DNA from 3 places in the Kitasatospora sp. NPDC059160 genome. Region 1 is predicted to be linked to each of the others. Evidence: riboswitches for the same ligand, from Rfam matches in the RefSeq annotation. Region 1 holds a riboswitch; each other region holds the start of a gene.
The links. Region 1 has a riboswitch for cobalamin ahead of ACFXOZ_RS17575 (ribonucleoside-diphosphate reductase subunit alpha). Riboswitches for the same ligand answer to the same signal wherever they lie in the genome.

Region 1 (6,967 bases):
ACGGACGCGCCCTCGGCCACGTGCGCGCCGAGGTTGACCGAGCCAAGGTTGCAGACGGCGGTCTCGGAGTCGTCCGTGACCTCCAGGATCTCGGTGCACAGGTTGGAGGAGTGCACCGTGCGGCCGGGCAGCGCGGTCTGGTTGGCGGCGCGGTTGGAGGCGTCCTTGAAGGTCATCCAGCCGTTGCCGGTCTGCGCGAGGGTGCGCATCATGCGGGCGTAGAGGGTCTGCGCCGGGATGGTGCGGACGGCCTTGCCGGCCAGCTCGGCCTTGAGGTAGGCCTCGTCGAAGTCGGCGCCCCACAGGTCGACCAGCTCGGGGACGTCGGCGGGGGAGAACAGCGACCAGTCGGCGTTGGCGTTCACGCGGCGCATGAACTCGTCCGGGATCCAGTGGGCCAGGTTGAGGTTGTGCGTGCGGCGCGCCTCCTCACCGGTGTTGTCGCGGAGCTCCAGGAACTCCTCGATGTCGGCGTGCCAGGTCTCCAGGTAGACGCAGGCCGCGCCCTTGCGGCGGCCGCCCTGGTTGACGGCGGCGACCGAGGAGTCGAGGGTGCGCAGGAACGGGACGATGCCGTTGGACTTGCCGTTGGTGCCGCGGATCAGGCTGCCGCGCGAGCGGATGCGCGAGTAGGACAGGCCGATGCCGCCGGCGTGCTTGGAGAGGCGGGCGATCTGCGCGTAGCGGTTGTAGATCGAGTCCAGGTTGTCCAGCGGCGAGTCCAGCAGGTAGCAGCTGGACATCTGCGGGTGCCGGGTGCCGGAGTTGAAGAGCGTCGGCGAGGAGGTCAGGTACTCCAGGCGGCTCATCAGGCCGTACAGCTCGGACACCTCGCGCACCGACTGCTCGGAGTCGCCGACCGCCAGGCCGCAGGCGACGCGGAGCAGGAAGTGCTGCGGGGTCTCGATCACCTTGCGGGTGATCGGGTGGCGCAGCAGGTAGCGGGACTGGACGGTGCGCAGGCCGAAGTACTCGAAGCGGTCGTCGCCCTTGGTGTCGACGAGCGCGTTCAGGGCGTCGGCGTGCTTGGCGACGAAGGCCGCGGTGGTGTCGCCGATCAGGCCCTCGGCGTGGCCGACGGCGATCGAGGCGGAGAAGGAGGTCGAGCCCTGGCTGTTCGCCTCGTCGACGATCTCCAGGGCGAGCAGGCGGGCGGCCAGCTTCGAGTACTGGGGGTCCTCGGCGATCATCGACGCGGCGGCGTCCACGGCCAGACCGCGCAGCTCGGCGAAGTCCGAGCCGGCGTGGCGGCCGCGCAGCGCGGCGGCGGCGACATGGCCGGGGTCGACCTCGGTGAGGTCGGCGCTGCGGTCGGTGAGCAGCCGCAGGAGAGCACCGCCGGGGTCGGAGACCGTCGGGTCGGTGAAGGCGGTACCGGAGCCCTGGGCGGGCAGGGTGACTGAGGCAGCGGTGGTCAAGGCGCTCTCTCCTGGCGGCGATCGTGCGGCGGTGATCGGGGTCACCCGGGCCGATCTGGGCAGGGGAGCACGGCGCGAACGCAAAAAGCGTCGCGCGAGGTGTCTCCCCGGCCCGCCCGCGAGGCCCGGAGGGGTGGTGCTGGTGCTTGGCGCGGCCTCTGCGGGAGGGCCGTGGCGCACGCTGTTCGGCAGGTACTCGGACTCGCGGTACGGCTGCTGGAGCCGCCCGCACACCGCTGCGGGGCAGTCCCGGATTCCCACCGGGTTCCCCTGCATCGACAGCAGAAGCGAGCATACATGTAGTGGTGTCTCCTCGATGCGACACCACATGTAGTACGGCGTGGTGTGTTGTCGCGATGACGGGTTGTGCCCGGGCCGGTGGCGGTTCGTGGACGTCCGAGGCCCGGAACCACGCTCCGGACGTGTCGCGGCCGCCCGCCGGACACCCCGGATCCGGGTGCCGGACACCCGGGCCCGGCGCGCCGGGCGTCCTGGTTTCGATACGGAACGGTCACCGGGCCGAGGGACGGTGCGGGTGATGCCCTACGATCTGGGCGCATGAGCGACGGAACTGGTGTACCTGGGCACGGGCCGCAGGGGACGCCTCCCGCCGGGCCGGGGGGCGCACAGAATCAGCAGCCGGTGGGGCCGGGTCCGGTGGCGCCGCCGGGCGGTGGTTTCGGCCCGCCGCCGGCCTCGTACGGACCGGTGGCGCCGGCGGCGCAGCCGTTCTCCCAGCCCGTCCCGCCGGTGCCCCAGCCGGTGCCCCAGCCGGTTCAGCCGCCGGCTCCGCAGCCGCAGTGGCAGCAGGCCCCGCAGCAGCCGGGTCCCCCGCAGCAGGCGGTTGCCGTGCAGCAGCCGGCCGCGCCGCAGCAGCCGGTCCCGCCGCAGCGCGTCGAGCCGGACTGGGCGGCGCTGGCGGACCGCAACGAGGCCGACGGCAGGCGCAAGCGCCGGGTGAGGATCATCGGCGGCGCGGTGGCCGTCGTCCTGGTGGGTGGTCTGGCCGCGGGCGGAGTGCTGCTGTTCGGCAAGAAGGACGACCCGGCCAAGCCCGGTGGCGGTGCGGTCGCGTCCGCGTCCGTCTCGGGCAAGCCGACCCCCGGCTCGTCGAACGGCGGCCCGTCGACCCCAGGCCCGTCGAACGGCGGTGCGGCCGCGGGAGGGCAGCCGGACGACCCGTCGAAGCCGATCTGGGAGGTCGCCACCGACCCGGCGCCGCAGGACGCGGGGGCGCTGTTCTCCGCGCTGCAGGTGACGGTCAACGGCGTGTCCTGGAACCGGACCGTGGTCGCGCTGGACCAGCCCTGCTGGGACGGCAACTCCACCACCGGCGGGCTCGGCAAGGTCCTCGGCGACCAGGGCTGCCAGAAGGTGCTCCGGGCGACGTACGTCTCCGGCGACAGCGCGGTGACGGTCGGCGTCGCGGTCTTCGACCACAAGATCCAGGCCGAGACGGCGATGAAGAACTACGCCGGGCAGCTCAAGGGCCTGCCCGCGCCGGGCGGCCCGGCGTTCTGCGCCAACCCCGGCTGCACCGGCACGCACAGCAGCCTGGGCCGGTACGCCTACTTCACCGTCGAGGGCTCGGCGAAGGGCGGCAACGCCCCTGACGCCGCCGCGACCGCGGCGTCCGCCGGGTTCGCCGAGCACGTGAAGGGCCAGCTGCTCCAGCGGGCCAAGGCGGCGGGCTCGGCCACGCCGGGTTCGCAGGGCACTCCGGCGGCCGCCGCGACCGGCTGACCCGCGGTGACACCCCGGTCCCGGCGGACCCGTTCGCCGGGACCGGGGGAGTGTGGCAGGCTCTCGTCGGAGTCATTCGTACGCGTGTTCCGGTTGCGTCCGCGGGGGTCGGCGCCGGCGAGAAACCGGAGGAGCGGTCGTGGCCCTGCCCAGAGTCCTGCGCGGTAGGCCGGCCGTGCTGGCTGCGGCCGGCATCGTGGTCGCCGCCGGCAGTCTCGTGCTGCTGGACCGCGACGACCGGACCGACCCCGGGCAGCCCGTCCGGGTACCGGTGTCGGTCGGCGCCCCCGGCCGTACCCTGCCGCCGGACGTGGGCCGGGACCTGCTGGCCCGGGACCCGCAGGCCTCGCCGAACGCCCGTGCCGTCCAGCAGTTCCTCGCGGACCTGGAGGCCCAGGCCCGCACCGGGCACAGCGGCGGCACGGTGATCGGCCAGCACGTCGAGGCGCACAACGAGCGCAACAACCCCGAGTACGGCGACTACCGGGGCACCAAGCAGGTCGGTTACTACTACAAGAAGGCCGCCGACATCACCGGCCGCCTGCCCGGCTTCATGGAGACCGACCTCGGCCCCGGCTACGGCCAGAACGCCTGGGGCGTCGGCAACCCGCGCTCCTACTCGGCCGGCCGCTGGCCCACCTGCCGCACCGGCTGGCAGTACACCGACGACGCCGTCGACCTGATGACCGCCGTCTGGTCCGGCCACCCGCGCGCCGACGACGGCACCTACGACGGCTCCGGCGTCCAGCAGAACTGCGACGGCAGCACCACCGAACTCCCGGACAACGGCGGGGCCCCGGCCGGGATCGTCGGCATGTCCTTCCACGAGCCCTACCCCGGGTCCGCCGTCAAGTCCTTCGACCGGGTGCTCTGTTCGAACTCCCCGGCGGCCAAGGACCCGGGCTGGTTCGGCCGGGTCGTGGACGCCGGGGGCGACACCCCCGAGTACCGCGCACTCGTCACCGACCTGTCCTACCTGGCCGACCACCTGGAGTACCTGGCCGCCCACGACGTGCCGGTGCTGCTGCGCCCCTACCACGAGATGAACGTCCAGGACTGCGCCAGCCGGTTCTGGTGGGCGGGCCAGAAGCCGGCCGACTACCAGGCGCTGTGGCGGATCACCTACAAGTACCTGGTGGAGACCAGGGGCCTGCACAACCTGCTGTTCGTCTGGACACCGGTCTCCTGGGACGGCGCCCCGGGCGTGGACCCGTGGGACTACTACCCGGGCTCCCAGTACGTCGACGTGGTCGGGGTGGACGACTACAGCGGCAGCCCCGCGCACCCGATCGGCACCGGCGAGGTCTGGACCAAGCGCTACTACGACGGGCTCGCCGCCTACCACAAGCCGAGGATGCTCGCCGAGTCCTTCGCTGTGCCGGTCAACTCCCGCCAGCCGGACACCCTCGGCCGCACCCCCTGGACGATCTGGACGGTCTGGGGGCAGTCCCTCACCTCCGACAACCTGGCCCCGGACCAGCCGCGCAACTCCGGAGCGGACGTCAACGCCACCTACCACAGCCCGTTGGCGATCACCGGCGGCTCCGGACCGTCCGGCGGGAGCATCGACTGGGGCGGGCTGCACGTCCGCTGATCGGGCCCGGATCCGTTGAACGGGCGGAATTCCGGGTCCGTTGTGCCGTGTGGCATCCTGTGGCGGCGAAGCCCGAGGGCTCGGTGAACGGTCGGGAGAGGACCGAAGGGGCGGGGGTACGGGGATGACACAGGCACGTCCGATACGCGGGGCCGGTGGCCTGGCGGTCGGTTGGGGCGTGGTGCTGCTCGGCTGGGCGGCCTACAACTGCTTCGGGCAGGTCGGCTTCCCGACCTACCTCAAGGGCATCTTCTACTACGGCGGGACCTCGGTGGACGCCGAGACCGGAAGCCTCAACTACGGCCTGCTGTACCTGGCCGCGGGCATCCTGCTGCTGCGCGGGCGCTCCTGGGCGCTCGGCGTGGCGGCGGGCGTGGCACTGGTCGAGGGCTACAACCGGGTGCGCAGCCTGACCGGCGCGCTGCTGGACGAACCGCAGCGGCAGTGGTTCACGGGGACGACCGAGGGCGGACTCAAGCTCGCCACCTTCGCGCTCGGCGTGGTCGTCACCGCGACGCTGATCGTGCTGCTCGCCCGCTCCAAGTGGCGGGAGCAGCCGGAGGGTTCTCCGGCCGGGACGCCCTGGCCGCTCGCGCAGGGCGCGGTTCCGGCCGCGCCGCTGCCGTCCGCGCCGCAGCCGGGTCCGTACGGAGTGCCGCAGCCGGGGCAGCCGCAGCCCGGGTGGCCGGCCCAGCCGCCGGCTCAGCCGGTGTGGTACCAGCAGCCGCAGGCCCAGCCCGCCGCCTGGCCGCCTGCGCAGCCCCAGCCGGTGCCGCCCGTGCCGGGTCCGTACGCCCAGCAGCCGCCCCAGGCGGCGCCGACGTACCAGCCGACCGCGCTCCAGCAGCAGTGGCCCGCCGCCCCGCCCGCGCCCGCCCCGCCCGCGCCCGGCCCGCAGGGCGCCGCTCCGGTGGCCCCCGGCCCGGTCGTGCCGCCGCCCGCGGACGCGCCGCCGGCCCCGCACCCGCCGCAGGCCTGACCGACCGCCCGGACCGACCGACACCAGACGAGGAACGACTTCCGCCATGACGTCCACAGCCCCTGCGCGGACGGTGCTCACCACGTCCCGCGAGGCCGCCCGGCTCGCCGAGCGACAGATGTCCTGGAAGCCCCGGGTGCTGCCGTTCTACACCGCCTTCGCGATCATCTTCACCTTCTCGATCTGGGCGTACGTGCCCAACCCGACCCCGCTCGGCTGGGCGATCACCATCCTGTGGGGCATGCCGGTGTTCGGTGTGCTGATCGGCTTCCAGGGCGTGCTGATGGTCCGCCGACGGCTGCGGCAGGTGGACCGGATGACCCCGCCCGCGCCGGCCGAGGACGACTTCCTGATCGTGCTGGTGCCGACCATCGGCCGGCACGACACCTACCCGGCGCTGGAGCGCTCGGTGCTCTCGTACGTCGAGCACCTGCCGTCGTACTTCCCCTGGATGAGGGTGGACATCCTCACCGAGGAGGGCTGTGCCGCCGCCGAGAAGATCGACGAGCTGGCCGAACGCCACCCGCTGATCCGGGTGGTGACCGTGCCGAAGGCGTACGAGACGGCCAACGGCACCAAGTTCAAGGCCCGTGCCAATCACTACTCGCACGAGCTGCGGATCGAGGAGGGCGAGGCGCAGGACGACGTCTGGGTGCTGCACATGGACGACGACACCGGAGTCGGGCCGGACACCGCCGCCGCCGTCGCCCAGTTCGTCAACCGGCAGCGCCGGGCCGGGGACGACGCCAAGCACATGGCGCAGGGCATCCTGACGTACCCCCGGGAGAACGCCGTCTCCACCTTCACCTGGCTCGCCGACGCGATCCGCCCGGCCGACGACATCGCCCGCTTCCGGGCGATGACCGGCACCGGCACCCCGATCGCCGGCGTGCACGGCGAGCTGCTGATCGTGCGCTCCTCGGTGGAGGCCACCATCGGCTGGGACTTCGGGCCGAAGACCATCGTCGAGGACGCCCAGATGGCGCTGAACTTCTGCCAGCGCTACCCGGGCCGCAGCGACTGGTTCAACGGGCGCTGCTACGGCGCCTCGCCGGCCGGCGTCAAGGACTTCCTCAAGCAGCGCGAGCGCTGGGCCTGGGGCCTGGTCGCGCTCTGCTTCAACAAGACCATCCCGCTGCGGTACCGGCTGTTCATCGGGATGGGCATGGTCAGCTGGGTGCTCGGCCCGCTGCAGCACGTCGGCCTGGTGCTGATGGTCGCCTGGTTCACCGG
Region 2 (6,967 bases), on a different contig from region 1:
TCCAGGGCCGCGGCGGCCCGCCAGAGCAGCGCCCGGGCGGCCTCCAGCTCGGTGGCCATGTCGGCGAGCCGGAACTGCAGCGCCTGGGCGTGCAGCAGCCGGGCGCCGAAGGCCTCCCGGTCGGCGAGGTGGGCGGTGGTGCGCTCCAGGGCGCTCTGGGCGCCGCCGAGCGAGCAGGCGGCGATGCCGAGCCGGCCGCCGTTCAGGCCGGCCATGGCGATCCGGAAGCCCTCGCCCTCGCCGCCGAGCAGGCGGTCGGCGGGCAGCCGGACGCCGTCCAGGACGACCTGGCGGGTGGGCTGGGCGTTCCAGCCCATCTTCCGCTCGTCGGGGCCGAAGGAGAGCCCCGGGTCGTCCCGCTCCACCACGAAGGCGGACACCCCGGAGGCGCCCGGGCCGCCGGTGCGCGCCATCACCACGTACACCCGGGCCGCGCCCGCGCCGGAGATGAACTGCTTGACGCCGTCCAGCACCCAGTGGTCGCCGTCGCGCACCGCCCGGGTGGCGAGCGCGGCGGCGTCGGAGCCGGCGCCGGGTTCGGTGAGGCAGTAGCTGCCCAGGTCCTCGGCGGTGCAGAGTGCGGGCAGCCAGCGGTGGCGCTGGTCCTCGCTGCCGTAGCGGTCGACCATCCAGCCGACCATGTTGTGGATGGACAGGTAGGCGGCGACGGACGGGCAGCCGCCCGCCAGTGCTTCGAAGACCACCACGCCGTCCAGCCGGGAGAGTTGGGAGCCGCCGACGTCCTCCCGGACGTAGACCCCGGCGAGGCCGAGGTCGGCGGCCTTGCGCAGCACGTCCACCGGGAAGTGCTTGGCCTGGTCCCACTCGACCGCGTGCGGGGCCAGGTACTCGGCGGCGAAGGCTCCGACGGCCTCGGCGATCGCGGCCTGGTCCTCCGTCAGTTCACTGGTGTGCACGGCGTTCACCCCATCGTCGGCATGGTGAAGCTCGCGCCCTCCTTGACCCCGGAGGGCCAGCGCGAGGTGACGGTGCGGGTGCGGGTGTAGAAGCGGATCGAGTCCGGACCGTGCTGGTTGAGGTCGCCGAAGGCGGAGCGCTTCCAGCCGCCGAAGGTGTGGTAGGCGATCGGCACCGGGATCGGCACGTTGACGCCGACCATGCCGGTGTCCACCCGGCGGGCGAAGTCCCGGGCGGTGTCGCCGTCCCGGGTGTAGATGGCCACGCCGTTGCCGAACTCGTGCTCGCTGGGCAGCCGCAGCGCCTCCTCGTAGTCGGCGGCGCGGACCACGGTGAGCACCGGGCCGAAGATCTCCTCGCGGTGGATCCGCATGTCCGGGGTCACCCGGTCGAACAGCGAGGCGCCGAGGAAGTAGCCGCCCTCGTGGCCCTCAAGGCGGAAGTCCCGCCCGTCGACGACGAGTTCGGCGCCCTCCCGGACCCCGAGGTCGAGGTACCCGCGGACCCGCTCCAGCGCGTCGGCGCCGACCAGCGGGCCGAAGTCGGCAGCCGGGTCGTCCGAGCGGCCGACCTTGAGCGCGGCGATCCGCTCGACCAGCTTGGCCACCAGCGCGTCCGCGGTCTCCTCCCCCACCGGGACGGCCACCGAGATCGCCATGCAGCGCTCCCCCGCCGAGCCGTAGCCGGCGCCGATCAGCGCGTCGGCGGCCTGGTCGAGGTCGGCGTCCGGCATCACGATCATGTGGTTCTTCGCGCCGCCGAAGCACTGCGCCCGCTTCCCGTGGGCGGCGGCCGTCGCGTAGACGTACCGGGCGATCGGGGTGGAGCCGACGAAGCCGACGGCCTGCACCCGCTCGTCCTCCAGCAGGGTGTCCACCGCCTCCTTGCCGCCGTTGACCACGTTGAGCACGCCCGGCGGCAGCCCGGCCTCCAGGAACAGCTCGGCGAGCCGAAGCGGCACCGACGGGTCCCGCTCGGAGGGCTTGAGAACGAAGGAGTTGCCGCAGGCCAGCGCGGGTGCGGCCTTCCACAGCGGGATCATCGCCGGAAAGTTGAACGGCGTGATGCCGGCGACCACGCCGAGCGGCTGGCGCATCGAGTAGACGTCGATGCCGGTGCCGGCGTTGTCGGTGAACTCGCCCTTCAACAGGTGCGGGATCCCGGCGGCGAACTCCACCACCTCCAGGCCGCGTTGGAGGTCGCCGTGGGCGTCGGCCACAGTCTTGCCGTGCTCGGCGGAGAGCAGCCGGGCCAGCTCCTCCTTCTCCTGCTCGACCAGTTGCAGGAAGCGCAGCAGCACCCGCGCCCGCCGCTGCGGGTTCCAGGCCGCCCACGCGGGCTGGGCCTGGGCGGCGTCGGCGATCACCGCCTCGACCTCGGCCCGGTCGGCCAGCGGCACCCGGGCCTGCACCCGGCCGGTGTTGGGGTCGAAGACGTCGCCGTAGCGGCCGGACGTCCCGGCGACGCGCTTGCCGCCGATGAAGTGGGTCAGTTCGCGGACCATCGGTTCCTTCTCTCGTCACGGGTGGGGAGAGGAGGAATGGAGAGAGCACGCCGCGGCAGCGGACGTACGGTCGTACGCCGTCGCGGCAGGCGTAAAGTGACGAACCGTCAGGGGCGATGGGCCCCGACGGTCGGCAGCACGGCAGCGGAGCGGGAACAGCGGCCCGGAGTCATGCGTGTCGTCTCCATCCTCGTGGAAAACACGGATCATCCGCGGCCGGTATCCTGACTCCCGGATCCACGCCCGCCCCCTGGCCTTCCCGGCTGGCTGCCAGTGGCCGTCATCTGCGAGGACGAACTCCCCGGTCACAGTGGCGGGACCGTGCCGGACTCACACCGGCTTCCCTGACACCGCGGACCTGCCGTCGACCATATAGTTGGACGTCCTAGTAAGTCCAGACCCACCGCCGCGCGACGCGGGCCCGAGCGGTCACAGGGCCACGACGGGTCACAGGGCCAGGACGGGCCGGTGGTGGTCGAGCCAGAGCGCGAGGTCGACCACGCGTTCCTGTAGAGCGAGGTGTCCGTGTCCCCGACACCGATCGGCGAGTCCCGGGCCGCGACCACGGCCTTTCGCCGGACCGGCGGCGGGTCATCGGACCGCCGCCCCCGGGCGCCGTTCGATCGCGTTCAGCCGGCCGAAGCCGCCGAGAGGTCCAGCAGTCCCTCCTTGGCCTGGCGCACCAGGTCGCGGAACTGGTCCTCGCTCATCCGGATCTGCTGACCGAAGTCGTCGGTGATCCTCACCCGCCGGTCCACCGGGGCCTCCCGGTCCAGGAACACCTGGGGGCAACCGCAGTTGCAGTTGCCGCAGAACGTCGCGAAGGGCTGTGGCGTCTCGTCGCCGGCCATCCGTCCCACCTCACTTCCGCCCGTGGTGCACGGGGCTTCCGGGCTGGCGATGCCCGCCGCCCAATGTCACCAAACCCGATGGCAGGAAGGGTGGTTGTACTCGTCCGACGGCCCTCCGGGGGCTGCCTCGCCCCGTGCGGCACCGCTCAGGAGGACGCCGGGTACGGGACGAAGGTGCTGGTGTGCTCGTCGACGGCCAGCGGGCGGCCGATCGCCGGGGCCGAGCGCTGGGCGCAGGCCGGGCGTTCGCAGACCTTGCAGCCCAGGCCGATCGGGGTGGCGGCGGCCTCGTCGGTCAGGTCAAGGCCGGCGGAGTACACCAGCCGCCCCGCGTGCCGGAGTTCGCAGCCGAGGCCGATGGCGAAGGTCTTGCCGGGCCGGCCCCAGCCGCCGGGCGAGCGGGTGACGGCGCGGGCCGTCCACAGGTAGCGGCGCCCGTCCGGCATGGCGGCGACCTGGACGTGGACCCGGCCCGGGGCGGCGAAGGCGTCGTAGACGTTCCACAGCGGGCAGGTGCCGCCGGTGCGGGAGAAGTGGAAGGGCGTGGCGGACTGCCGCTTGGAGACGTTCCCGGCCCGGTCGACCCGGACGAAGGAGAACGGCACCCCGCGCAGGCCGGGGCGCTGGAGGGTGCTGAGGCGGTGGCAGACCGTCTCGTAGCCGACGCCGAAGTGGTCGGCGAGGTGCTCGATGTCGTAGCGGGCGGACTCGGCCTCGGCGTGGAAGGCGGCGTAGGGCAGGACGAGGGCGGCGGCGAAGTAGTTGGCCAGGCCGATCCGGGTGAGCGAGTGCGCGGCCGAGCCTTCGGGGCTGTCCTGGGCGGCGAGTTCGGAGAGCAGCGCGTCGTGTTCCAGGTAGCCGAGCTGGGTGGCCAGCCGGAAGGCCTGCTGGCCGGGGCGCAGCCGGTCCGACAGCCGCAGCGTCCGGGTCCGCGGCTCGTACCGGTGCAGCTGCTCCCCGCCGGAGGTGAGCCGTACGCCGTGCACGTCGGCCAGCCGTTCGGCCAGCACCGCCCGCACCCCGCCGCGCCGCAGCCGGATCTCGCCCGCCAACTCCTCGGCGGCGGTGTCGAGTTCATGGACGTAGTTCTGCCGGCGGTAGAAGAACTCGCGGACCTCCTCGTGCGGGGTCCGGGTGTCGGCGGCCGGGCCCCGGTCCCCCGCGAGGACGGCGAGCTGCTCGGCCAGGGTGCGACGGCCGCGCCCGAGGTCGGTCAACAGCCTTGCCACGGCGGGCAGTCGGGTGGCGACCTCGTCGAGGTCACCGGGGGTGATCCGGCCGGACGCGAGCTCCTCGCCGAGGCCGTCGCGCAGTTCGGCGGCGAGCCGGGCGCTGTCCGGCGGGGCGAAGTACCCGGCCTCCACGCCGAACGCCTCGGTGAGCCGCAGCAGGACGGGGACGGTCAGCGGGCGGGCGTCGTGCTCCAGCTGGTTGAGGTAGCTGGGCGAGAGGTCGATCATCCGCGCCGTGGCGGCCTGGCTCAGTCCGCGTTCCTCCCGGAGCCGGCGCAGCCTGGCCCCGGCGAAGGCCTTCCCCATCGCCCCGCACCTCCGTGTCCGGCCGTCGGGTCGGGCCGGTGCGGCGCAGCCTAGCCGCAACGCCTCCGGGCAAGCCTTCGCAAGCTTCGCGGATTCGCCGGGCGGGCTTCGCGGAACTTGGCACGGCTCCACCGGTGACGGCGGCCGCGTCGGCTGCCAGAGTCGGTGCTGCGGCCGGGAGGCGCCCAGAACGGTGGCGAACGGGCAGGTCAACTGCCCTGACCTGTCGTCCGGGTGACCACGTCCCGCGGTGTTCCACCGCTGCCCGGCGCCACCCGGCCGCCCTCTCGCCACGTCGTGAGAGGTCGCTCACATCCTTCGCAACGTCCTTCGCAGAGCATCCCCGGGAGTCGATCACCATGACCCAGTCGGTTCGGCAGCAGCAGGAGCAGCAGGCGGCGGAGCTGGCCGCCCGGTGGGCGTCCGACCCCCGCTGGGCCGGCATCGAGCGCACGTACGGCGCGGCGGACGTCGTCCGGCTGTCCGGTACGGTGCGCGAGGAGCACACCCTGGCCCGCCGCGGCGCCGAGCGCCTGTGGAAGCAGCTCCACGAGCAGGACTACGTGCACGCCCTGGGCGCGCTGACCGGCGGTCAGGCCGTCCAGATGGTCAAGGCCGGGCTCCAGGCGATCTACCTGTCCGGCTGGCAGGTCGCGGCCGACGCCAACCAGGCCGGCCAGACCTACCCGGACCAGAGCCTCTACCCCGCCAACTCCGTCCCCCAGGTGGTGCGTCGGATCAACAACGCGCTGCTGCGCGCCGACGGGATCGACGCCGCCGAGGGCACCGACGGCGGCCCGGACTGGCTGGTGCCGATCGTCGCCGACGCCGAGGCGGGCTTCGGCGGCCCGCTGAACGCCTTCGAGCTCACCAAGGCCATGATCGCGGCCGGCGCCGCGGGCATCCACTACGAGGACCAGCTGGCCTCCGAGAAGAAGTGCGGCCACCTCGGCGGCAAGGTGCTCGTCCCCACCGCCCAGCACGTCCGCACCCTCAACGCGGCCCGCCTGGCCGCCGACATCGCCGACGTGCCGACCCTGGTCGTCGCCCGCACCGACGCGCTGGCCGCCAACCTGCTCACCACCGACGTGGACGAGCGCGACGCCCGCTTCTGCACCGGCGAGCGCACCGCCGAGGGCTTCTACCGGGTCGAGCCCGGCATGGCGCCGGTGATCTCCCGCGGCCTGGCCTTCGCCCCGTACGCGGACCTCATCTGGGTGGAGACCGGCACCCCGGACCTCGCCCAGGCCCGGGAGTTCGCCGAGGCGCTCAAGGCCGAGTACCCGGACAAGATGCTGGCCTACAACTGCTCGCCCTCCTTCAACTGGAAGGCCGCCCTGGACGACGACCGGATCGCCAAGTTCCAGCGGGAGTTGGGCGCCATGGGCTACCGCTTCCAGTTCATCACGCTGGCCGGCTTCCACGCCCTCAACCACTCGATGTTCCAGCTGGCCCGCGGCTACGCCGAGCACGGCATGACGGCCTACGTCGACCTCCAGGAGGCCGAGTTCGCGGCCGTGCCGGACGGCTACACGGCCGTGAAGCACCAGCGCGAGGTCGGCACCGGCTACTTCGACCAGGTCTCCACCGCGCTCAACCCCGACGCCGAGACCCTGGCGCTGACCGGCTCCACCGAGGCCGAGCAGTTCCACTGATCCTCCGATCCCCGCCCGCCCGGTGGGTTCGGTCGTCCACCCACCGGAGCGTGCCACCCCGGCGGCCCGTACGGCGGAGCGAGGGAGCTCCGTGCCGCCCACCCGCCCGGGGCCGCGTTGAGGGACGCGGCCCCGGGCCCCACCCGTCCCCGCCCGACCCGTCCCCACCTGACCCGCCCCGCCTGCTTCCCTGGAGAACCGGATGAGCCAGTCCCGTCGCGTCGAGGTCCTCGGAGAGCCCGAGGACCGCTTCGAGGAGGTCCTCACCCCCGAGGCCCTCGCCTTCCTCGCCCGGCTGCACGACGGGTTCGCCGCCCGCCGCACCGAGCTGCTCGCCGAACGCGCTCGCCGCGCCGCCGAGTTGGCGTCCGGCGGCACCCTGGACTTCCGCCCGGAGACCGCCGCCGTCCGCGCGGACGCCAGCTGGCGGGTGGCCGGCGCCGGCCCCGGCCTCACCGACCGCCGGGTGGAGATCACCGGCCCGCCCGAGCGCCGGATGGC
Region 3 (6,967 bases), on a different contig from region 1:
GACGGCGTGGCCACGGCCGCCGAGCGGCGCAGCGCGCCCAGCACGGGCACCCCGGAGCCCTCCTCCAGGGCCTCGCGCAGCAGGTGCTCGTGCCGGTCGGAGGCGACCCGGTTGAGGATCACCCCGGCGAGCCGCACCTGCGGGTCCCAGGAGGCGAAGCCGTGCACCAGCGCGGCCACCGAGCGGGACTGCGAGGAGCCGTCCACCACCAGCACCACGGGGGCCCGCAGCAGCTTGGCGACGTGCGCGGTGGAGGCCAGCTCCCCGCGCCCGGAGGCCCCGTCGAACAGGCCCATGACGCCCTCGACCACGGCGACGTCCGCCCCCGCCGCGCCGTGCAGGAACAGCGGCGCGATCCGCTCCGGCCCGCACATGAAGGCGTCCAGGTTGCGGCCCGGGCGCCCGGCGGCGAGCGCGTGGTAGCCCGGGTCGATGTAGTCGGGGCCGACCTTGTGCGGCGACACCGCCAGCCCGCGCGCGGCGAGCGCCGCGATCAGGCCGGTGGCGACGGTGGTCTTGCCGGCGCCCGAGGAGGGCGCCGCGACGACGAGGCGGGGGACGTTGTTCAAGAGGTCACCACTCGATACCGCGCTGGCCCTTGCGGCCGGCGTCCATGGGGTGCTTGACCTTGGTCATCTCGGTGACCAGGTCGGCGACCCCGGTCAGCGCCTCGGGCGCGTACCGGCCGGTGATGACGACGTGCTGGCTGCCGGGGCGGTCCTGGAGCACCGCGACGACCTCCTCCGGGTCGATCCACCCCCAGTGCATCGGGTAGGTGAACTCGTCCAGGACGTAGAAGCGGTAGGTCTCGGCGGCGAGGTCGCGCTTGACCTGCTCCCAGCCCTCCTTGGCCGCCTCCTCGCTGGTCATCTCCTGCTCGGCGGAGCGCTGGATCCAGGACCAGCCGGAGCCCATCTTGTGCCAGTCGACGGTGCCGCCCTCGCCGGAGGCGCCGAGCACGCGCAGCGCGTTCTCCTCGCCGACCTTCCACTTGGCGGACTTCACGAACTGGAACACCCCGACCGACCAGCCCTGGTTCCAGGCCCGCAGCGCCATGCCGAAGGCGGCCGTGGACTTGCCCTTCCCGGGGCCGGTGTGCACGGCGGTGATCGGCTGGGTACGGCGCTGACGGGTCGTCAGGCCGTCGTCGGGAACGCTCTCGGGGACACCCTTGGGCATGTCGGCTCAGGCCGCCTTTCGGATCGAGGTGGAGACGGGTCGGTTGGCGCGGACGAGCGAGGCCACGCCCTCCGCGCGCAGCTCGTCCAGGCTGACGGCGCTGCCGCCGAGCAGCCCGGCCAGGGTGCGGGCCAGGCCCAGCCGGACCGGCCCGGACTCGCAGTCCAGCACCACGCTCGCGGTGCCCTGGGCGGCGAACAGGGTGGCCGCCCGCTGGGAGCGGGCGAGCGCGTCCCGCCCGCCGGTGGCCCGGCCGTCGGTCACCACGACCAGCAGCGGGCGCCGGTTCGGGTCGCGCAGCCGCTCGACCCGCAGCACCTCGTGGGCGCGCAGCAGGCCGGCCGCCAACGGGGTGCGCCCGCCGGTGGGCAGGGTCTCCAGCCGGGCGGCGCCGACCTCCACCGAGGAGGTGGGCGGCAGGGCCAGTTCGGCGTCCGCGCCGCGGAAGGTGATCATGCCGATCTTGTCCCGGCGCTGGTAGGCGTCCATCAGCAGCGACAGCACCGCGCCCTTGACGGCGGTCATCCGCTGCCGGGCGGCCATCGAGCCGGAGGCGTCCACCACGAACAGCACCAGGTTGGACTCCCGTCCCTGGCGCACCTGCTCGCGGAAGTCGTCCTTGTGCAGCACCAGCGCCCGGCCGGCCCGCCCACGCGCCACCTGGTGCGGCGCGGCGGCCTGGAGGGTCGCGGTCAGGTGCAGCCGGCTGAGCGCACCCTGCGGGCGGCGGGCCCGGACGGTGTGCCCGCCGGTGGTCTCGGCGGGGGAGCGCCGGCCCTGGGCGCCGTGGCCGGTGCCCTGCACGGTGAACAGCCGCGTCCGGTACGGGTCCCCGGCCGCGACCGGTGCCGACTCCCGGGCGGGGGAGGGGTGCTGGGCCGGTACGGGCTGCGGCTCGGGCGCCTCGGTGTCCGTGGCCGCGGGCTCCGGGGCCGCGCCGTCGGCCGGCTCGGGCGCGCCGCCGCCGTCGGGGCCGCCGTCACCCGGGCCGCCGTCACCGCCCCCGTCCGGACCGTCCCCGTCGGGCTCCGGCCCGTCACCCTCCGGATCCGGCTCGACCTCCGGCTCCTCCGGCTGGGCGTGCTCCTCCAGCGTGCGGTCCAGCTGCTCCTCGTCCAACCCCGGGGCGTCGAAGGGGTTGCGGCGGCGCCGGTGCGGCAGGGCCAGCTGGGCGGCCTTGCGGACGTCCTCCTCCAGCACCTCCGTCCGCCCGGCCCAGGCGGCCAGCGCGACCGCGGTGCGGGCCATCACGATGTCCGCGCGCAGCCCGTCCACCTCGAACGCGGCGCACACCGCCGTGATCTGACGCAGCGCCACATCCGTCAGCTCGACCTTCGGGAGCAACTCCCGCGCCGCGGTGATGTGTTCGGCCAGCTCCCGCTCCTCCGCCGCGAACCGGTCGGCGAACCCGGCCGGATCGGCGTCGTAGGCGAGCCGGCGCCGGACCACCTCGGCGCGCTCGGCCGGCTCCCGGGTGGCGGCGATCTCGACGGTCAGGCCGAAGCGGTCGAGCAGCTGCGGCCGCAGCTCGCCCTCCTCCGGGTTCATGGTGCCGACCAGCAGGAACCGCGCCGCGTGCCGTACCGACACGCCCTCGCGCTCGACGTAGGAGCGGCCCATCGCGGCGGCGTCCAGCAGCAGGTCCACCACGTGGTCCTGGAGCAGGTTCACCTCGTCGATGTACAGCACGCCGCGGTGCGCCTTGGCGAGCAGGCCGGGCTCGTACGCCTTGACGCCCTCGGCCAGCGCGCGCTCCAGGTCGAGCGAGCCGACGATCCGGTCCTCGGCCACGCCGACCGGCAACTCGACCAGCTGGGAAGGCCGTTGGTGGCTCCCAAAGGTGGCGTGCGGGCCGTCCGGGCACTGCGGGTCCGGCCCGGCCGGGTCGCAGGCGAACCGGCAGCTGTCCACGACGGCGATGGCGGGCAGCAGCCCGGCCAGCGCGCGCACCATGGTCGACTTGGCGGTGCCCTTCTCGCCGCGCACCAGCACGCCGCCCACGGCCGGGGAGACCGCGTTCAGCAGCAGCCCGAGCCGCAGGTCGGCCATCCCGACGATCGCGGTGAACGGATAGCGGACCTCACTCATGCGTCACTCCCAGGTGCTCCGGGCAGGAGGAACGGCAGCGATCCGGCCGCCGGCACCCCGCCCTCGATCAGCTTCCACAACGCGTCGGTGTCCGCGTGCTCCTCGATCAGGTCGCCCAGCCGGTCCAGCCGGGACTCGCGCGCCACGGCGAACGAGGTGTCCGGCGCCGGTACGAACGCCCGGCCCGCCAAGTCGGCGACCTCGCGCAGGAGTTCACGGCGGAAGCCGTCGTTCTCCAGCGCGCCGTGCCAGGTGGTGCCCCAGACCGAGCCGACCCGGCAACCGTCCAGGAAGGGAACGCCCCCCTCGACGGCCACCACCCCGTGGTGGATCTCGTACCCCTCCACCCGCTGCCCGTACGCCTCGCCGACCGGCCGCGCCAGCACCTTCTCGACGCCGAAGCGCACCCGGGTCGGCAGCAGCCCGAGTCCGTCGACCACACCGGCCTTCGACTCGACCTCGTCCTCGATCGAGTGCGCCAGCATCTGGTAGCCGCCGCACACCCCGAGCACCGGCCGCCCGGCCGCCGCCCGCGCCTTCAACGCCGGCTCCAGGCCGCGCTCGCGCAGCCAGGCGAGGTCCGCCACGGTCGCCCGGGTGCCGGGCAGCACCACCAGGTCGGCGTCGGCCAGCTCCTCCGGCCGGGTCGCCCAGCGCACCAGCACGCCCGGCTCCTGGGCCAGCGCGTCCAGGTCGGTGAAGTTCGACAGGCGCGGGAAGCGCACCACGGCGACCCGCAGCACGTCCGCCCCCAGCGGCCCGCGCCCGTCCACCCGGTCCACCACGGTGGACAGGTCCAGCGAGTCCTCGGCGTCCAGCCACAGGCCCGGCAGCATCGGTAGCGTGCCCAGCACCGGACGGCCGGTCAGCTCGTGCAGCATCTCCAGCCCGGGCGCCAGCAGCCGGGCGTCACCGCGGAACTTGTTGACGAACCAGCCGGCCACGTGCCGCTGGTCCTCCGCCGACAGCAGCGCCAGCGTCCCGTACATCGCCGCGAACACCCCGCCGCGGTCGATGTCCCCGACCACCACCACCGGCAGCGCGGCGGCCGTGGCCAGGCCCATGTTGGCGATGTCCCGGTCGCGCAGGTTGATCTCGGCGGGGGAGCCGGCGCCCTCGCACACCACCACGTCGTAGCGGGCGCGCAGATCGGCCAGGCACTCCAGCGCGCGCTCCAGCAGGACGGGCTTGCGCTCCCGGTAGTCCAGCGCGCCCACCTCGGCCACCGGCCTGCCCAGCAGCACCACCTGGCTGCGGCCGTCCGCGCCCGGCTTGAGCAGCACCGGGTTCATCGCCGCCTCCGGCTCCACCCGGGCGGCCTGCGCCTGCATCGCCTGGGCGCGGCCGATCTCGGCCCCGTCGGCGGTGACGAAGGAGTTCAGCGACATGTTCTGCGCCTTGAACGGCGCCACCCGCACGCCCTGGCGGGCCAGCCACCGGCAGATCCCGGCCGTCACCACGCTCTTGCCCGCGTCCGAGGTCGTCCCCGCGACCAGCAGTGCGTTGGTCATGCCCCACCCCTCTTCCTCATCAGCATGCGCAGCAGGACGTGCCCCGCGACCGTCGTACCCAGCGCCAGCGCGCCCACCCGCCGGGACAGCGTGCAGGCCCGCTCGATGTCGTCCACCGTCACCGGCCGCAACTCCGCACCCAGGACGGGCCGGTGCTCCACCCGCTCCCCGTACCGCAACGTCCCGCCCAGCCGGACCCCGACCGCCCCCGCGAAGGCCGACTCGGCCTGGCCCGCGTTCGGGCTCGGGTGCGCGGAGCCGTCCCGGCGCCAGACCCGCCAGGCGGTCCGGGGCTCGGGCGCGGCGGCCACCGTCAGCAGGGCCGTCAGCCGGGCGCCCGGCCAGCCCGCCACGTCGTCCAGCCGGGCCGAGGCCCAGCCGAAGCGGGCGTAGCGGGGCGAGCGGTGGCCCACCATGGCGTCCAGGGTGTTCACCGCGCGGAACGCCAGCAGCCCCGGCGTGCCCGCCAGGGCACCCCAGGCCAGTGCGTTCACCACGGCATCCGCCGTGTTCTCGGCCACCGACTCGACCACCGCCCGGGCGATCTGCTGCCCGTCCAGGGCACTCGGATCCCGCCCGCACAGGTGCGGCAGCCGCTCCCGGGCCGCCGTCAGGTCGCCCGCGGCCAGCGAGCGTCCGACGGTGCGGGCCTCCCGGGTCAGCGAGGTGCCGCCGAGCACCGTCCAGGTCGCCGCCGCCGCCAACGCGGCCCGGCCCAGCGGACGGCGCCCGACCGTACGGTCCAGGGCGAGCGCGCCGGCCGCGACCGCACCCACGCACACCGCGGTGTACCCGGCTCCTGCTGCCCGGTCGTCGCGCCACAGCCGCCGCTCCAGCCGCCCCGCGGCCGTGCCGAACAGGGCGACGGGGTGGCCGCGGCGCGGGTCGGCGTACCGGGCGTCGGCGGCGTAGCCCACGAGCGCGCCCAGGCCGAAGGCGGCGGCGCGGGTCAGCGGGCGCACAACATCGAGAAGCCGGGGATCCAACCGGGCGGGGCAGCCTGCATCGCGTGGGTGTCCTCACTCAGGGTCCGCGCCCTGGATCGACGTACCGGGGGCGAGAGTCTCCTGGCTTCCGGGTCCGACGCACCCCCGGGCCTTCCAACGGCCCCTGACGGTCCGCCGTGGCACTTTCCGAGCGTGCTCCCCGGTGACAGTGGCGGGACCGCGCCGGACTCGCACCGGCTTCCTCTCCATGCCTCCGTTTGGCCCCAGGATCCCATCACGCGCCCGAACCGGGAGTCAACCGAGGTCACGGAGGGGTTGGTCACACGACGCACCCGCCCCCGCCCTGTGCGATCGCCCAGTACCACCGAGAGCCCGGCGCCCCCGCTTCGTGCGTTCGGCGGCTGGGGCCGCGCCGCAGGCCACGCCTACGGTTCGGCCATGCGCCGCAGAAAGCCCCCCGTCGCCGCCCCCGCCCCGGTGCCGTTCTCGCCGGAGGCCGCCCGGGCTCACCGAACCGGCCTCGGGCTGACCCCCGAGCAGGTCGCCGAGGGCATGGCCGCACACGGCGTCCGACTGCTGCCCGGCCACGTCCTCGCCTGGGAGGACGGCGTGCTGCGCCCCGGCGAGACCGAGTTCATCGCCCTGGCCCGCGCCCTCTGGTGCCCGGCCGCCGCCCTGATGCCCGGCCACCCCGTCAGCCTGCGCGACCACCGCCTCGCCCGGGAACTCCCCCCGGAAACCGTCGCCGAACGGGTCGGCATCCCCCTGCCCACCTACCGCCAGGCCGAACTGACCGGCGACTGGGACGGCGACCCGGACCAGACCCACGCCCTCGCCCAGGTCCTCGGCCTGCGCCTCACCGAACTCGTCGAGGCCACCGGCCGCCGCGAGACCCTCGACGCCCTGCTCCGCCAGTGCGTGGCCGGCCGCTGGCAACCCCACCTCCGCCCGATCGCCCGCCTCGTCCCCGTCCCCGAACCCGACCTCGCCGCCGTCCTCCCCGTCCTCCACCAGGAACACCACATCCCCTCCCACTGGGGCACCACCACCCACCCCACCACCCCCACCCCACCCCTCACCCCCCGCTTCTGGCACCTCCTCAGCACCCACCACCCCACCATCCCCGTCTGACCACCCCCAAGGAGCCGGAAACCCACCTGCACGGGCGCGCGGGCAACGCCCCGCGCGCCCACCACCCCCTCCCCCCCCACCACCCGCCCAAGGCGAGAGGGACGCGCTGCG

Region 2: another riboswitch for cobalamin. It lies ahead of ACFXOZ_RS06945 (CoA-acylating methylmalonate-semialdehyde dehydrogenase); the one in region 1 lies ahead of ACFXOZ_RS17575 (ribonucleoside-diphosphate reductase subunit alpha).
Region 3: another riboswitch for cobalamin. It lies ahead of ACFXOZ_RS30475 (cobalamin biosynthesis protein); the one in region 1 lies ahead of ACFXOZ_RS17575 (ribonucleoside-diphosphate reductase subunit alpha).

What each region holds. Positions count from the first base shown of each region.
Region 1 covers NZ_JBHZCN010000036.1:31,403-38,369, forward strand. Annotated here, with positions in the region: gene ACFXOZ_RS17575 (ribonucleoside-diphosphate reductase subunit alpha) at 1-1,394, opposite strand, end outside; cobalamin riboswitch at 1,588-1,720, opposite strand; gene ACFXOZ_RS17580 (hypothetical protein) at 2,181-3,161, shown strand; gene ACFXOZ_RS17585 (glycoside hydrolase family 26 protein) at 3,301-4,755, shown strand; gene ACFXOZ_RS17590 (hypothetical protein) at 4,880-5,734, shown strand; gene ACFXOZ_RS17595 (glycosyltransferase family 2 protein) at 5,781-6,967, shown strand, end outside.
Region 2 covers NZ_JBHZCN010000011.1:56,135-63,101, reverse strand. Annotated here, with positions in the region: gene ACFXOZ_RS06950 (acyl-CoA dehydrogenase family protein) at 1-917, opposite strand, end outside; gene ACFXOZ_RS06945 (CoA-acylating methylmalonate-semialdehyde dehydrogenase) at 923-2,422, opposite strand; cobalamin riboswitch at 2,619-2,810, opposite strand; gene ACFXOZ_RS06940 (hypothetical protein) at 3,052-3,273, opposite strand; gene ACFXOZ_RS06935 (short-chain fatty acyl-CoA regulator family protein) at 3,420-4,811, opposite strand; gene aceA (isocitrate lyase) at 5,171-6,466, shown strand; gene aceB (malate synthase A) at 6,669-6,967, shown strand, end outside.
Region 3 covers NZ_JBHZCN010000085.1:25-6,991, reverse strand. Annotated here, with positions in the region: gene ACFXOZ_RS30495 (cobyrinate a,c-diamide synthase) at 1-569, opposite strand, end outside; gene cobO (cob(I)yrinic acid a,c-diamide adenosyltransferase) at 574-1,179, opposite strand; gene ACFXOZ_RS30485 (putative cobaltochelatase) at 1,186-3,267, opposite strand; gene ACFXOZ_RS30480 (cobyric acid synthase) at 3,264-4,778, opposite strand; gene ACFXOZ_RS30475 (cobalamin biosynthesis protein) at 4,775-5,731, opposite strand; cobalamin riboswitch at 5,839-5,970, opposite strand; gene ACFXOZ_RS30470 (transcriptional regulator) at 6,164-6,856, shown strand.